3 regions of the Desulforapulum autotrophicum HRM2 genome follow, and region 1 is predicted to be linked to each of the others. Evidence: riboswitches for the same ligand, from Rfam matches in the RefSeq annotation. Region 1 holds a riboswitch; each other region holds the start of a gene.
What was found. A riboswitch is a leader RNA that binds a small molecule or an ion and turns the genes downstream of it on or off. The one in region 1 is predicted to bind thiamine pyrophosphate.
Positions count from the first base shown of each region.

Region 2: another riboswitch for thiamine pyrophosphate. It lies ahead of HRM2_RS11210 (thiamine ABC transporter substrate-binding protein); the one in region 1 lies ahead of HRM2_RS02130 (ABC transporter ATP-binding protein).
Region 3: another riboswitch for thiamine pyrophosphate. It lies ahead of HRM2_RS18805 (hydroxyethylthiazole kinase); the one in region 1 lies ahead of HRM2_RS02130 (ABC transporter ATP-binding protein).

Region 1 is NC_012108.1:496,728-501,614, forward strand. It holds gene HRM2_RS02110 (hypothetical protein) at 1-218, opposite strand, end outside; gene thiD (bifunctional hydroxymethylpyrimidine kinase/phosphomethylpyrimidine kinase) at 336-1,154, opposite strand; gene HRM2_RS02120 (ABC transporter substrate-binding protein) at 1,167-2,105, opposite strand; gene HRM2_RS02125 (ABC transporter permease) at 2,134-2,883, opposite strand; gene HRM2_RS02130 (ABC transporter ATP-binding protein) at 2,870-3,622, opposite strand; TPP riboswitch at 3,671-3,788, opposite strand; gene HRM2_RS02135 (GIY-YIG nuclease family protein) at 3,910-4,230, shown strand; gene HRM2_RS02140 (STAS domain-containing protein) at 4,321-4,629, shown strand; gene HRM2_RS02145 (hypothetical protein) at 4,686-4,887, shown strand, end outside.
Region 2 is NC_012108.1:2,558,601-2,563,487, reverse strand. It holds gene HRM2_RS11215 (ABC transporter permease) at 1-999, opposite strand, end outside; gene HRM2_RS11210 (thiamine ABC transporter substrate-binding protein) at 978-2,081, opposite strand; TPP riboswitch at 2,158-2,260, opposite strand; gene HRM2_RS11205 (hypothetical protein) at 2,492-2,806, shown strand; gene lon (endopeptidase La) at 3,023-4,887, shown strand, end outside.
Region 3 is NC_012108.1:4,277,634-4,282,520, reverse strand. It holds gene HRM2_RS18810 (sensor histidine kinase) at 1-1,087, opposite strand, end outside; TPP riboswitch at 1,407-1,512, shown strand; gene HRM2_RS18805 (hydroxyethylthiazole kinase) at 1,734-2,612, shown strand; gene HRM2_RS18800 (Nramp family divalent metal transporter) at 2,721-3,947, shown strand; gene HRM2_RS18795 (quaternary amine ABC transporter ATP-binding protein) at 4,205-4,887, opposite strand, start outside.

The DNA.
Region 1 (4,887 bases):
GTGGCCAGAGCCGATACTTCGCTCCGGCCGTGCCGGTTTATATGAAACTCGCTTCGACCGGCCGGCGGAAACGGGTGTTGCCCTTCACTCATTCTCGCAGGCCGTCCATGGCCTGCTCCGAGGAAAATGGCAACTCCTTGGACCTCGTGTCCACCGTTGCCATTTAACCCGTTCAGGGCAACACCCGTTCCCACCGGCCTACTACTGTCGAGTTTCATGCTTCGTTGTGTCCGCCAGGACATGTGGGTTATATGAAACGCTTGTCAAAGCATTGTCAATGAAGGTGTTTCAAAATTTGTTGAGGCCGGGGCCATAACTCGCTCCGGCCATGCTGGTTAGTCGTTTTTATTCCATAGGTTATAGAAGTGGTGTACCGGGCCGTGGCCTTTGCCGGTTTGATATTTGGCACCGGCCTTGAGCGCCCCAGTGATATATTCTTTTGCCTGGGCCACGGCCCGGTGCAGGTCAAGGCCCCTGGCAAGGCCTGCGGCAATTGCAGACGAAAGGGTACAGCCGGTGCCGTGGGAATTTGGGGTGTTTATCCGGTCACAGGCAAAGGTCACCATGGTTTCCCGGGTGCGTTCATGTAAAAGGTCGTGGCTGGTCTGCCCGGTCAGGTGTCCACCCTTGATCAGAACATTGGCTGGACCAAGCAGTGCCAAGGCCCTGGCAGCTTCAGGCATCTGGTCGGCTGTTTCGACCGGTTGCCCGAGCAGCACGGACGCCTCGGGAAGGTTGGGGGTGATGAGGGTTGCCAGGGGTAAAAGCCTTTCCCTTAAGGCGGCCACGGCATCATCCCGGAGCAGCTTGTCGCCGCTTTTGGAAATCATTACCGGATCCACCACCACATTGGAGCAACGCCATTGTTCAAGTTTTGACGCAACAACCTCGATGACCTCAGGGGAGTGGAGCATGCCGATCTTGACGGCATCACAGCCAATATCTTCCATGACTGCATCAATTTGCCGGCCGATGAATTCGGGCGGTACCGGGAAAATTCCCGTGACCTGCCAGGTGTTCTGGGCCGTGAGGGCCGTAATGGCAGACATGCCAAAAACGTCCAGGGCGGAAAAGGTTTTTAAATCTGCCTGGATGCCGGCACCACCGCCGCTGTCAGAACCGGCAATGGTCAGTGCTCGGAAATAGGATTTCATTATCATTTCTCCTTACTCATGCCAGGTGTGGATCAGCCCGGCGGTGTCCACATGGTTTTTAATGAGCCCATAGGTCAGGGCAAAATCGGCAAAGGCCTGCCATTTGGCTGGATCGTGGCTGTTCTGGCCCGCAAAATAGGGCCGGGTCAGTTCAAAGGCTGCGGTTTCAACGTTTGCATCGGCCTCTGGCACGGCTTTAAGGTAAAGCTTGAGGGCGGTCGTCGGGTCTGTCTCAAGCTGGGCCATGGCAAGCTGTATGGCCTTTGTAAACTTGTGGATGGCGGCCTCTTTTTTGGCCAGGGTTTTTGATCCGGCCACAAAGATCAGCTCTTCATAATCGGGGATTCCGTTGTTTTCCAGCTCAAAGAATCTGGCCGTGTATCCCTGTTGCTTCATGACCACGGTTTCATAGGTCTTAAAGGGCCCCATGACGGCGTCCACCTTGCCGGAGACCAGGGCGGGTAAAATGGTAAATCCCACATTTATCGGGGTGTAGTTCTTGACGCCGTTGAGGTTGGCAAAGGCGTGGAGCAGCACATCCATAAGGCCGGGGACGGTATATCCGATGTTCTTGCCGGACAGGTCGGCAGGTGTTTTTATGGTTTTGTCCAGGAACAGCAGGGTGGTCAGGGGGTGGATGACCAGGGGGGCCACGGCCTTGAGATCAAGGCCCTGGTCCGCTGCAATGATGGTCTGGGGCTGGTAGGAAACGGCCAGATCCACCTGTCCTGCTGCGGCAAGTTTCAGGCCATCGGATGTCTCTGACGGGGTAATGATCTCCACGGTAAGCCCCTGATCTTTAAAGTATCCCGATTCCTGGGCCAGGTAAATGGGCAGGTGGTCCACATTGGGAAACCAGTCTAACATGAGTTTTAGTTGTTCTGCCCCCATAACCGGTACTGCAGCCAGGAGAATGAGGGTTGAAATGACCAGGATGATTCGTTTTTTCATTGTGATTTCCTTATCGATAGGGGTTAAGTTACTTCCATTTTACGACGTTCTTTTCAACCTGACCCACCAGAATCCAGAGGCCCAGGCCCATGGCTGTCAGCCAGAGAATGGCGGCAAAGACCAGATCCGTCTGGAGGCGTGCATTGGCCTGGATCATGAGATATCCCAGGCCCTGCTGGGCCCCGACCCATTCCCCGATGACAGCACCGATGGTGGCCACGGTGACGCCCACCCGCAGGCCTGAAAAAAACCGGGGCAGGGCCCAGGGCCAGTAGAGCATTCGCAGCTTCTGGAAAAAACTGGCCCCCATGAGGCAGAACAATACCCTGAATTCGGGATCACAGCTTTTTAATCCAGACAAAAGGCTGACGGTAATGGGGAAAAATATAATTACCCATGCCATGAATACCTTGGATGCCATGCCATATCCCAGCCAGACCACCAGCAGGGGGGCCAGGGCAAACACCGGAATGGCCTGGGAGGCCACCAGAAAGGGGGTCAGCCCCCGTTCAAGTCCAGGGATGGCAAACATGAAAATGGCCAGGGGAATGGCCGTGGCCAGGGCAAGGCCGATGCCGGCCAGGATTTCGGTAAAGGTGACCAGGGCGTGGGGCCAGATAACAGGGGCCTTGATCAGGGCTGTTGCCGCAATATCCGAGGGTCGCGGCAGGATGAACCCCGGGACATCCATTATCCTGACCCCCAGCTCCCAGATGGCAAGAAGGCACAGGGCAAGGAGAGCTGCCAGGCCGTTGGCCTTGAAATTATCCACGGCCATGGGGCATGCCTTGCCTGAGCCGGTCCAGAACCCGGGTCTTGATGCCCAGCAGTTCCGGGTCGCTGAACTTTCTGGGTTTGGGTGATTCGGGTATAAATCGTTCAATGACGACCATGGGGCAGGGGCTTAACAGGCAGATTTCGTCTCCGAGAATCAATGCCTCTTCAATGTCATGGGTGATCATGAGGATGGTTTTTTTGAATTCAGACTGGAGCATGAGCAGCAGAAACTGCAGTTCCCTTCGGGTAATGGCATCCAGGGCAGACAAGGGTTCATCCAAAAGGATGAGATCCCTTTCAAACATGAGGGTCCGGACCAGGGCACAGCGCTGTCGCATGCCACCGGAAACCTGGTCGGGATAATGGGTTTCAAATCCATTGAGCCCCAGGCGGTGGAATAAGCGGTCGGCTGTTTGTCGTGCCCGGGTCGGGTCCTGCCGGTCTTTTCCAGTTCTGGCCGGCAACAGGCTGTTTTCCATGAGGGTGAACCAGGGCAGCAGCAGATCCTTTTGCTGCATATAGGCCCCAAGGTCCTGGAGGTGGGGCTGAGGCTTTCCCTTCCAGGTGATTCGGCCCCGGTCCAGGGGCGTCACCCCGGTGAGTCCGTCAAACAGGGTGGACTTTCCGCATCCGGATGGCCCCACCAGCACTTTGAACTGCCCCGGTTCGACCGTGAGGGTGAAATTTGAAAAAATCAGTCGGTTGCCAAAGGATTTGGCGGCACCAATGACTTCAAACATGGTCGTTTCCTTGAAATTTTTTATTAAAATGCGTACGACCGCAGGTGGGATGGGGGAAAGGGGCTTTCCTTCGCCGATATGAGCCGGATCAGGTTCCAGGGGTCGAAACAAGGGTTGCTTTTTGTTTCCTCTCAGCCGAATACCTTCGACTCCCCCAGCCTTCCATTGACGCCGCAATAGTTGGGGGGAAGGTAGCACGCCTGTCAGAGCTCTGTCAAATACCCTTTCCCCTGTTGACTGAAAAAACCAGGGTGGTATAAATATAGAATTATCGTATAGGAGGTTACATGGTCTGGAATGTCTATCTTTTGAGGTGTAATGACGGTTCATTGTACTGCGGTGTTACAACGGATGTTGCGGCCCGCGTTGCAACACACAATGACGGAAAGGGGGCCAAATATACCCGGTCCAGGCTGCCTGTGACCCTGGTTGCCGTCAGCCCTGATTTTACAAAACAGAGGGCGTTTCAGTTTGAGTACCGCGTAAAACAGCTTCGAGCCCATGAAAAGTGTGATGTGGTGATGAAGGGGAAATGTGGGGGTTCTGGTCGGAGAATTAAGAAAAACATGGGTGTGGTGAATAAATCGGTTCAGGAACTTGATAAGTGACAGCCTAGATGGTACTCATGGATTGTTGTTTTAAACTATTTGTGATACATTCATAAAATAGCGAATATCATATTTTTACGGGAGAGAATTATGAGTGAAATTGTCAGGGATGGTGATACGACAGTGGTAAGGCCGGGCATTGATATTGTTGCCTCCATGGCAGAAGACTTCAAGCGGGAACTTTTCTCTGCAATCAATGATAATCCTGGTGATCTTGTCATTGATCTTGCAGGTGTTGAGATGGTTGATTCTGTTGGGATTGGTGTGATCATTGCGACCCACAACACCCTGGAGCAGGCCGGAAGAACTCTCAAGGTGATCAACGTTTCAAAGGATGTTTTTGGGCTGTTCAGTACCATGCGACTCAACAGGCGCTTTACCATTGAGAGTAATGCCTAGTGGGTGTGCCTCGCATGGAAAGACGACGGTTCCCCGCCTTTATTATAGCAGTGTTTATGGTTTTATCTGTTGCTGGGTGTGGTGACGATAACGGGAAGTATGAGGGTGTCGGGCGACTGGTGGCAGAGCGGAATCGTGCCAGGCTTGCACAGAGTGAAAATAAAAGACAGTCCCCAGTCCCGGATAAACCGTTGTCCTCCAACTCAATGGGTGTCAAATCATCAAAGGAAGTACTGGTTGAAGAGAATGTCAATATTG
Region 2 (4,887 bases), 2.1 Mb from region 1:
GTAAAAAGCCAGGGAAAAATGGCCTTCCAGTACAAGGGATTTAACGACCAGGGCGGCCATGGGCCCAAGACAAAAGAGCAGTATAAACGCAACGCAGCCTGCAACCATGAACCCTTCGTTAATGGTTTTGACCGGTTTCAGGGACAGTGTTGCAGCCTGGGGCGTAAAGGTGGGCACCTTTCGTTGTAAAAGAGTGTATACCCACATCATTGCAAACGTACAGCAGATCTGAAACAACGAGAGAACGGCTGCCCCGGGCAGGTTAAACAGGTGGGCTGCCTGGCGGTAGATCTCCACCTCCACCGTTGAGAATCCGGCACCGCCAAGGATGAGGATCACGCCAAAACTTGAAAAGCAGAAAATAAAAACAAGGATGGCCGATGCTGTAATGGCCGGCCGCAACAGCGGCAGGGTAACGCTGAAAAAGGTCCGGGCAGGCGTTGCTCCTAGCATGGAAGCGGCCTCGCTCATCTGACTCTGCAAAAAAGACCAGAAGCTTGTGGTGATCCTCAGCACAACACTGAAGTTGTAAAAGGCATGGGCCAGGAAAATCATGCCCATGGTATGTTCAAGGTTGATGCCCTTAACAAGGCCGTTGGCTCCCAGCAACGCCTGGAATGCCGCAGCAACCACAATGGTAGGAAGCACAAAGGGAATGGTGGCAAGGGTCATGATCAGTTTTTTTCCCCTGAATCTGTAGGTTGCCATGACATAGGCGCACGGCAGGGCAAGGGCCAGGGTCAAAAGGGTCGAAACCCCGGCCTGCCACAGGGTAAACCAGACAATCCCTGTAATCCGTCTGGATCCTGCAAGGTCTAAAAACGATGCCAGGGAAAATACCTGTTCCTGGAAAAAACTTCTAAAAAAAATCCCGGCCAGGGGGTAGAAATAAAATACTCCCAGAAAGATTAGGGGAATAAGAGCCACACCCCATGGGATAAGGGACTCCAACTCACCCCTTAAAGCCTTAATTTTGTTTAAAGCATTAATTCTGTCCAATTGATTATCCAGGATTCCCGGTTTTTCGATATGATGTCATAGTCCAGTCTTGCAGGTTGATCAGTGATAACAGCATGTTTTTTAAACACATCGGGCAAAACGGCCTCCTTGTTTGCAGGAAAGACAAACATCTGCAGGGGAATATCTTCCTGAAAGGTTTTGGACACAAGAAAATCCATGAGTTTTCCGGCAAGTTCAAGCTTCTTTGTTCCCTTTAATATCCCTGCAAATTCAACCTGGCGAAAAGCTGCGCCATTGTCGACCATAACCCCGGTGGGCGCCTTGTCCATGGGATTTTTTGCATAATAGACCTCGGCAGCAGGGCTTGAGGCATAGCTGACCACAACGGGTCTTGTTCCCTTGGAGGCAGCGGTAAACTGACCCCAGTAGGCCTCTTTCCACCCGCTTGTGATCATCACTTGGTTCTGCTTCATCCCCTTCCAGAAATCAAGGTAGCCTGTTTGTCCGAACCGTGCCACCGTGGCCAGTAAAAAGGCCAGCCCCGGGGATGAGGTGGCTGGATTTTCCACCACAACAAGATCTTTAAACCTTGGCGCCAGAAGATCTTCCAGACAGACAGGGGGATCCAGGTTTCTCTGTTTAAACCAGGCAATGTCAAAGTTGATGCACACGTCCCCGAAATCCACTGGGATGAGCCTGTTCTCAGGATCAAGCCGTAACGATTCAGGCAAACGGTCAAGCAGGGGAGAGTCATGGGCAACAAAGATATTCTCTGAAAGGGCCCGGGTCAAAAAGGTATTGTCCACCCCGTAAAAGATGTCGGCAATGGGGTTGTTTTTTGAAAGAATCGCCTTGTTAAGCGCCTCTCCCGCATCCCCTGATTTTAAAAAAATTATTTTAGCATGGTTTGCCTGTTCAAAGGCCTGGATAACATCGGTACTTGCCGAGAAACTGTCATGGGTCATGAGGGTGATTTCCTGGATCCCATCGGCCTTGACGGCCTTGTCGTTTGAATCATCCTTTGAACAGCCGGTTATGGAAATAATCATCAACACTGAAATAGCTGCAAAAACAGCTGCAAGAATCGGTCGGTATGGGGACGTGCGAACGATGGGTATCATAAGATGAATCCCTCTTTGATAAAAAAACATAAAAAAAACCATCCCTGGTTCTGGTGACATAAAGAACCGGTGATGGCTGACTAATGTCTTCGGTTCCTACGCCGGCATTACCCGGATCAGGTCATGCGGTCGGGAATGATTCCCCTCTCAGCAAACAGCTTGCTCCCGCCTATCTATAAGTTGGTTAATTAAATCTATTTCCATGCACTGTCAAGAGCTAATCCAGTGCACAGGTATCAAATCCAATCGGTAATAATGGTTTCGCGATTGATATGATCATTACAAAATGAGAATTTTCATACCCCATATTCGGCCTTGACTTCAATGGTCCATGAAAATATAATTTAAATATAGATATGAGGAGTACGTAAGATACACCTGGTAAAAAACCCTTTAGGGAGGAATCTAACATGTACGAAATCATCGCAAATCCTGAAGACTATCAAATTGACGATCTGATCAAAGGAACCGGAAATGCACCGATCAATTTTTCAGGTGAAGAAAGAAAACAATGGGCCGTTGAAATTGACGCCTTTTCCAATAAGCTTGTCCAGTTCTCAGAACGATCCCAGGAACTTGCCAAAGTATTTAAAGGAACCGAAGCCATCACCGCCACCCCTGCATCTTTAAAAACGCTCAAGATTCAATTCTTTAAAATCAACGAGGCCCTGAACAAGGCACTTGAAATTTCAAAGAAACTCGAGTCAGACATCGTTCCGAAATAAATCTTCCACGACAACTCTTCTTTTTTATCAACCCCAGGGGAGCGGAGAGATCGTCTCCGCTTCTTTGCCTGTCACCTCAAATATAGACCCGGCAGTAGGATCTCGCACAAGAATAACTTGACACATAATTTATGCATGACTAATCTTCTTCAAGTTCAGTCTGAAATCATGGTCAAAAAATTTGACCGTTAAATTTACTTACAAGTGGAGGTGACCATGGGTGATCAAGACTCCATCATTCCTGAAGTTGTCAACGAAGAGAACGAAAATCAGAACCAGTCCAAAAATCCGTCAGGAACGCTGGCACTACCCCAGAATATACTACCGGACAAGCTTTACATACTCCCCATGCTTGAACGACCCTTTTTCCCTGCCCAGGCTCAACCCATCATGGTCAACATGGCACGCTGGAAAGAAACCATCAAACGAGTGGGTATGTCCGGTCACATGGTCCTTGGACTCTGCTATGTTGAAAAACTCGAAGAGGGAAAACTTTCAGCGGATATTTTCCCGGAAATCGGGTGCGTTGTTCAACTCCATCAAGTCCAGGAGGTCGAAGACAAAATTCAATTCGTTGCCCAGGGATTAAAACGGTTCAAAATCATTCAATGGATCAGTAAAGAACCGCCGTTCATGGCCCTTGTCAATTATCCCAAGAGCCCTGAAGAGGATGAGGAACGCCTGAAGGCCTACTCGATTACCGTGATCAAGGCCATCAAGGATCTGTTACCCCTGAATCCACTGTACAACGAAGAGCTCAAGCTTTATCTTTCAAGATTCACCCCCAACGAGCCCTCATTGCTCTCTGATTTTGCCGCAACCATCACCTCGGCCACGGGAAAAGAACTCCAGCAGATACTTGAAATACTGCCGATCACAAAACGCATGGACAAGGTACTTCTCCTTCTTAAAAAAGAGATTGAAATGCTTAAGATGCAAAAGGAGATCAGCCAGGAGGTCAACCGAAAGGTCAGTGAAAACCAAAGGCAGTTTTTTCTTAAAGAGCAACTCAAAATCATTCAAAAAGAGCTGGGGCTCTCCAAGGATGATAAGACCGCTGAAATAGAAAAATTCACCAAACGCCTTGAGGATATGACCGTACCTGAACATGTCCAGGCAAAAATCGACGATGAAATCGGCAAAATCAAGATTCTTGAAACAGGATCAGCCGAATATGGCGTCACAAGGAACTACCTTGACTGGCTCACCTCCATTCCCTGGGGGGTTTACTCAAAGGACAATCTTGATCTTGATCTTGCAAAAAAAATCCTGGAGCGGGACCATGACGCCCTGGATGATGTCAAGGACCGGATCATTGAATTTCTGGCAGTCGGGGCCTATAAAAAGGAAGTTTCCGGGTCCATTCTTTTACTGGTGGGCCCGCCCGGTGTGGGCAAGACTTCCATTGGAAAGTCCATTGCCGATGCCCTTGGACGTAAATTTTTCAGATTCAGCCTCGGTGGTATGAAAGATGAGGCCGAGATTAAAGGTCATAGGAGAACCTACATCGGTGCACTACCCGGAAAGCTTGTCCATGCCCTGAAAAATGCCAAAACATCCAACCCTGTTATCATGCTCGATGAAGTTGACAAAATAGGCATGTCCTACCAGGGTGATCCGGCATCTGCACTTCTTGAGGTGCTTGATCCGGAACAGAACGAGAATTTCCTTGACCACTATCTGGATCTCACCCTGGATCTTTCCAAGGTGCTGTTCATATGCACGGCCAATCAGCCAGACACCATTCCAGGTCCCCTGCTTGACCGGATGGATGCCATTCGACTGTCGGGCTATATCAGCAAGGAGAAGGTGGACATTGCCAAGCATCACCTCTGGCCCCGGCTGTTAAAACGGTCTGGGCTTAAATCAAAACAGCTGAAAATATCCGACGCAGCCATTCGTGAGATTGCCGAAGGGTATGCCAGGGAGGCAGGGGTCAGGAACCTTGAGAAACACCTTGCCAGAATCGTCAGGAAATCCATTGTCAAGCTCTTGAAAGAACCGACCCTTGAGCAGAAGATATCGTTGAAAAACCTTGAAGATCTCCTTGGAAAACCTGTATTTCAAAAGGAGCTGTCCAT
Region 3 (4,887 bases), 1.8 Mb from region 1:
TGGCAAGTTCACCCACCGAGGCAAGCTTTGAGGCATGGATGAGCTGGGTCTGGAGCTGAATGCTCTCTTCGGCTATTCTCTGGGCCCGGTTCATGAGGCGGCTTGCCGTGATCCAGATCACAAGTGCCAGAAAAATCGTGATAATGGATAGGTTGATGATCATGGCGTTGCGGGTCTTGTACATCTGGGCGTGGATGATTTTGAGGGGCTGGCTGATGATCAGTGCCCAAGGGGCTTCGGTGAGCCAGGCATGGGCCGTGAGCATCACCCCGTTTTCATCTTTGATCTCATAGATTCCGGTGGGAACATCCCTGGGGGGAAGGTAGGTGGAACGTTCAAGAACATTGGCCTTTAAGGGGTCCACAAGCTGGTAGGTTCCTGCCTGGTTCACAAGGGTGGTCTCAACCTCACTGACCTTGCCGATGGATCTTAAAAACATGTAGAACTTGTCTGGGTCCAGGGTGGATCGCATGATGCAGACACGGTTGTTAATGGTTAGCTTTACGGCGATGGTAAAGTGGGGTTTGTTTCTGAATCCAAGATAGACGTTTGTGATCACATAATCTTTTTCCTGGGCCAAAAGGGTGGAAAACCATGCTTCCTTTCGGTAGTTTTTGTTGAGAAGGGCTGGAAAAGGTCCTGCATAGCCAGTCTGGACGCCCAGGTGGTTTAAAAACCCTACGTCCACAAAGGCATCGCTGAAGTGGTTCAGGGTCTGAAGAAAGTAGAGCATCTTCTGGTCGGTGGGGTCGGGGGTGAATTCCCGTGAGTAAAACAGGTTACGAAGGTTCATCTCCCGTTCCCTTAAGAACAGATCCACAATGTTGCGCTGGCTCTTTGCCAGGGCCTCGATGTTGATCTTGCCTGTTTTTTTCAATGCCGTTGTAAACTGACAGTGGAAATAGACGGAAAGAAGCACATGGGGAATGATGAAGCAGGCCAGAACGCCCAGACCCAGGCGGATTTTCAGCCGGTTGAAATAGGCCCTTGTCTTTAGAAGTTCTTCAGAAATGCCCGGGTTTACCCCTGCATCCCTGGGCGGTTTTATCGCAGTCGGTTGTTTGTTTCCTGGGCGGGTTGGGGCCATGGTCATTCCTCTTCTGCGTGGGTTAATGTTGTTCCTTATACCTGGGATAGCAATGGTCGTGCCATTGTCGTCGGAGGGGTTTCTATTTGCTTTCTTAATTGAGTAAGACATTGATATCGTATTTAAATATGGCCCTATCTTCCCTGGGGATTAACGGAGGGCCTGCCCGGATTTGCAGGTTTGAGAACAACGAATTTCGAGGATTTGAGAAATGGATTTAGAATAATTGCGAATCTGATCGGAATTTACTTTAGGGGGAGGGCTTATTAAATGGGTTGACAAGTGTTTTCCTAATGGCCATAATCTCAAGGTTAAAAATTGTGTTTGCTGGGGGCGCTGACAGTGGCTGAGAAGGATTGTAATGATCCTGTCCCTTGGAACCTGATGCGGATAATTCCGACGTAGGGAAGCTGATATTTATTTTTCAAATGATATCTTCCTTGTGAGTTTCTGTCCATTTCCTTTGTGAATTTTCAAATAAGCATGGGAGATGGCCCTAAAAAATGGCCTGCTCCAGTGCCGATTTTTCTGAAACTTACAACGGTCTCTTGTCTTTATTCCATCCTGTTCCCCATATTTAATGATTTAAATATTTATGGATAATGAAGGAAATAATCCGACGTTATCCTTTGTTAATGGAAATTCTATGATTGAACACCAAACCCTGGTCCATGGTATTTTCGAGCTGTGCGCCAGAATCCGTGACCAGAAACCCCTGGTCCATGTGGTCACAAATTTCGTGGTAATGAATCAGACGGCCAATGCCCTGCTGGCCCTGGGAGCATCTCCCACCATGTCCTGGGCCCAGGAGGACGCCGCCTACATGTCAAAAATTTCAGATGCCCTGTGCATTAACATGGGTACCCCGGTTAAAGGGCGGATTGAGGTGATGAAAACCCTCATGACCCTGGCCGCCAGGATGGATAAACCCGTTGTGTTAGATCCTGTTGGATCCGGTGCCGGTGCCTACAGGACCGGTATTGCCAAGGCCCTTTTCGCCCTTGCCCCCCGCAAGATAATCCGGGGCAATGCCTCGGAGGTCTGTTCCCTCACAGGTACAAATTACACAACAAGGGGCATTGACAACACCCTGGATCTGGAACATGCCAGGCAGATCCTGGCGGGGCATGGCCGAACCCATGGAGACGGTGAAGAAACCGGGACCGACGAACCCGGTTGGCCGTCCATTCTGGTTTCAGCGTCATCTCTCATCGTCAGCGGACAAAAAGATATGATCCTGGCTCCGGGCCGGCGGATGATCCTTGACAATGGCACCCCCCTGATGAATTCCGTCACCGGAACAGGGTGTATCCTTTCGGCCCTGACCGCGGCCTTTTATGCCGTGACGGACAATGGTTTTGACGCGGCCGTTGCTGCATCTGCCGTTGCCGCCATTGCCGGTGAGCTTGCCGCGGAAAAGGCCTCGGGGCCTGGCACTTTCATGCCCCATTTCATGGACGCTCTGTACAATATGAACGAAAAAAACCTGGCGGCACGGCTGAAGGTGGAATCCACGGCATCCTGAGATATCATCCGGAAACCTGGTCGTGCCACGGATTCGTTTGTGATGGACGGGCAGGGGGGCCCCAGCCCAATTAAACAAGAATATAATCAAGAATAATTTGGAAAAACCATGGAACATGTTGAAAAAATAAAAAAATCACGCATTCAAGGGATGTTGTCTGGCTTTGGCCCTGCATGGCTCATCAGCGCCGTGGCAGCAGGCCCCGGTACCACATTAAGTGTTGCCAAAGCCGGCGGCATTTACGGTTATGGATTTTTGTGGGTCATTGTCTTGAGTGTTGTGCTGGCCTTTGTCTGCCAGTATATGGCAGCGAAAACCGCATTGATTGGCGGCAAGGGCATTGTCTCCATTGTTGAAGAAAAATGGGGCAAGGGTCTGGCCTGGTTTGTGGCCTTGGATGCCCTTGTGGTTATCTGGCTTTGCAATGTGGTTCTGTTGAAGGTCCTGGTGGCGGTGACGGAATTTGTAACCGGCTTGACTTCCTCACTGTGGGGCGTTTTTTTCGTGGCTGTTTTTTATGGACTGGTTGCCCTGGGGGGCTATAAAATTATTGAAAAGATCTGTAAGGTGGTGGTTTCCCTCCTGGTCATCTGTTTTATTGCCACCCTTTTTATTGCACGACCTGATCTGGGTGCGATGATGGGGGGACTTGTTCCGGATTTTGCCAATTTTGGCCCGGCTGAAATCGTGATGATGACGGCCATCATGGGGGGATCCATCCATGTGACCATACTCTCCATGCAGACCTATACCGTCCATGAAAGGGGATGGACGACAAAGGATCTGAATCTGGCCCTGGCCGACACGGCCGTTTCGCTCCTGGGTGCCTTTGGCCTCTATTGTACGGCCATTTACCTCACCGGTGCATGCGTACTCAACCCTGCTGGTATCCAAGTATCCACCCTTTTTGAGATGGCCAATGCCATCAAGCCGATTCTGGGAGAATATGCCCATGGCTTTTTCTGCCTGGGTATCTGGTGCGCCGTTTTTTCAACCATTATGCCTACCTTTATTGCGGCATCCTATGTTGTCGGGGATAAAATGCGGTGGGATTTAAAATCCGGGGGAAAGAAATACAGGGGGATTATTCTTGCCGGGTGCCTCATTGCCTTGCCTGGGGCCTTTCTACCCGGAAAACCAGTGGCGCTTCTGATGCTCATGCTGGCCTTGTCTTTTGTGGGAACCCCGCTGTTTGTGGCAATCTTTATGAAATTACTCAATGACAAATCCTGGGCCAGAGAAAACAAGAACGGCTGGCTGCTCAACATCGGTGGCGGTACGGCGCTGATGGTCACCCTCTTTCTTGCCGTAAAATGGGTGGTCCATATTTTTTAAGGTTCTCAAAGGTGTTTGTGCAGATCATAATGTGCTGTTTTATCGATTCACCCATTCCCACACCCAGTCAAAACGGCCGTCCAGAAATGGAATTCTGGACGGCCGTTTGGGTTGTTCTCTTCAAGACAATATTAGATTTTTTCAGATCATTTTTATTCCCTTCAAAAAATTCTTCGTGGGGGGTAGATTGTAACGACGAGTGACAAAAAGAATACAATGTCAGGGGATCCTAATGACACGCAAACAGGTCTTCCCGATCACTCCCCGGGCCCTGTTCCCCGTTCGGCAACCGCAGCGATCAACTGCCCGCGAACGATCACCCCCTTGAGCCGGTTGGTGTCGTCCACCACTGCCAGGGGGAAACGGCTGTCCTTAAGGGGCTCGAACAGTTCCGTGGCCGGGGTATCCTCAGATACGGTACGCAGGTCGTGGATCAGGATTGAATTCAGATCCCGATCTCCTGTCCCGATCATGGCAGCCACATCTTCGATCAGGACCACACCGAGGAGGGTATGTTCCCGGCTCAAAACAAACAGAGAAGAAATGGTGTGTTTTTTCATTTTCCGTAAAGCAGCCCTGGGTCCGTCCGTACCGATATGGGCCACAGCTCTGGATTTTTCCATGATCGATCCGGCGGTGAGCACCTTGCTTACATCCACATCGGCCACAAACCGGGCCACGTAGTCGTCGGCAGGGTTGGTCAAGATATCCTCAGGCGTTCCTATCTGAACCACTTCGCCGTCCTTCATTAGCACGATGCGATCACCTAGTTTAAGGGCCTCGTCAAGATCGTGGGAGATGAACACGATGGTTTTGTGCATCTTTTCCTGCAGAGCGATGAGTTCGTCCTGCATGTCCGAACGGATAAGGGGATCAAGAGCACTGAAGGCCTCGTCCATGAGTAAGACATCCGGGTTTGAGGCCAGAGCACGGGCCAGGC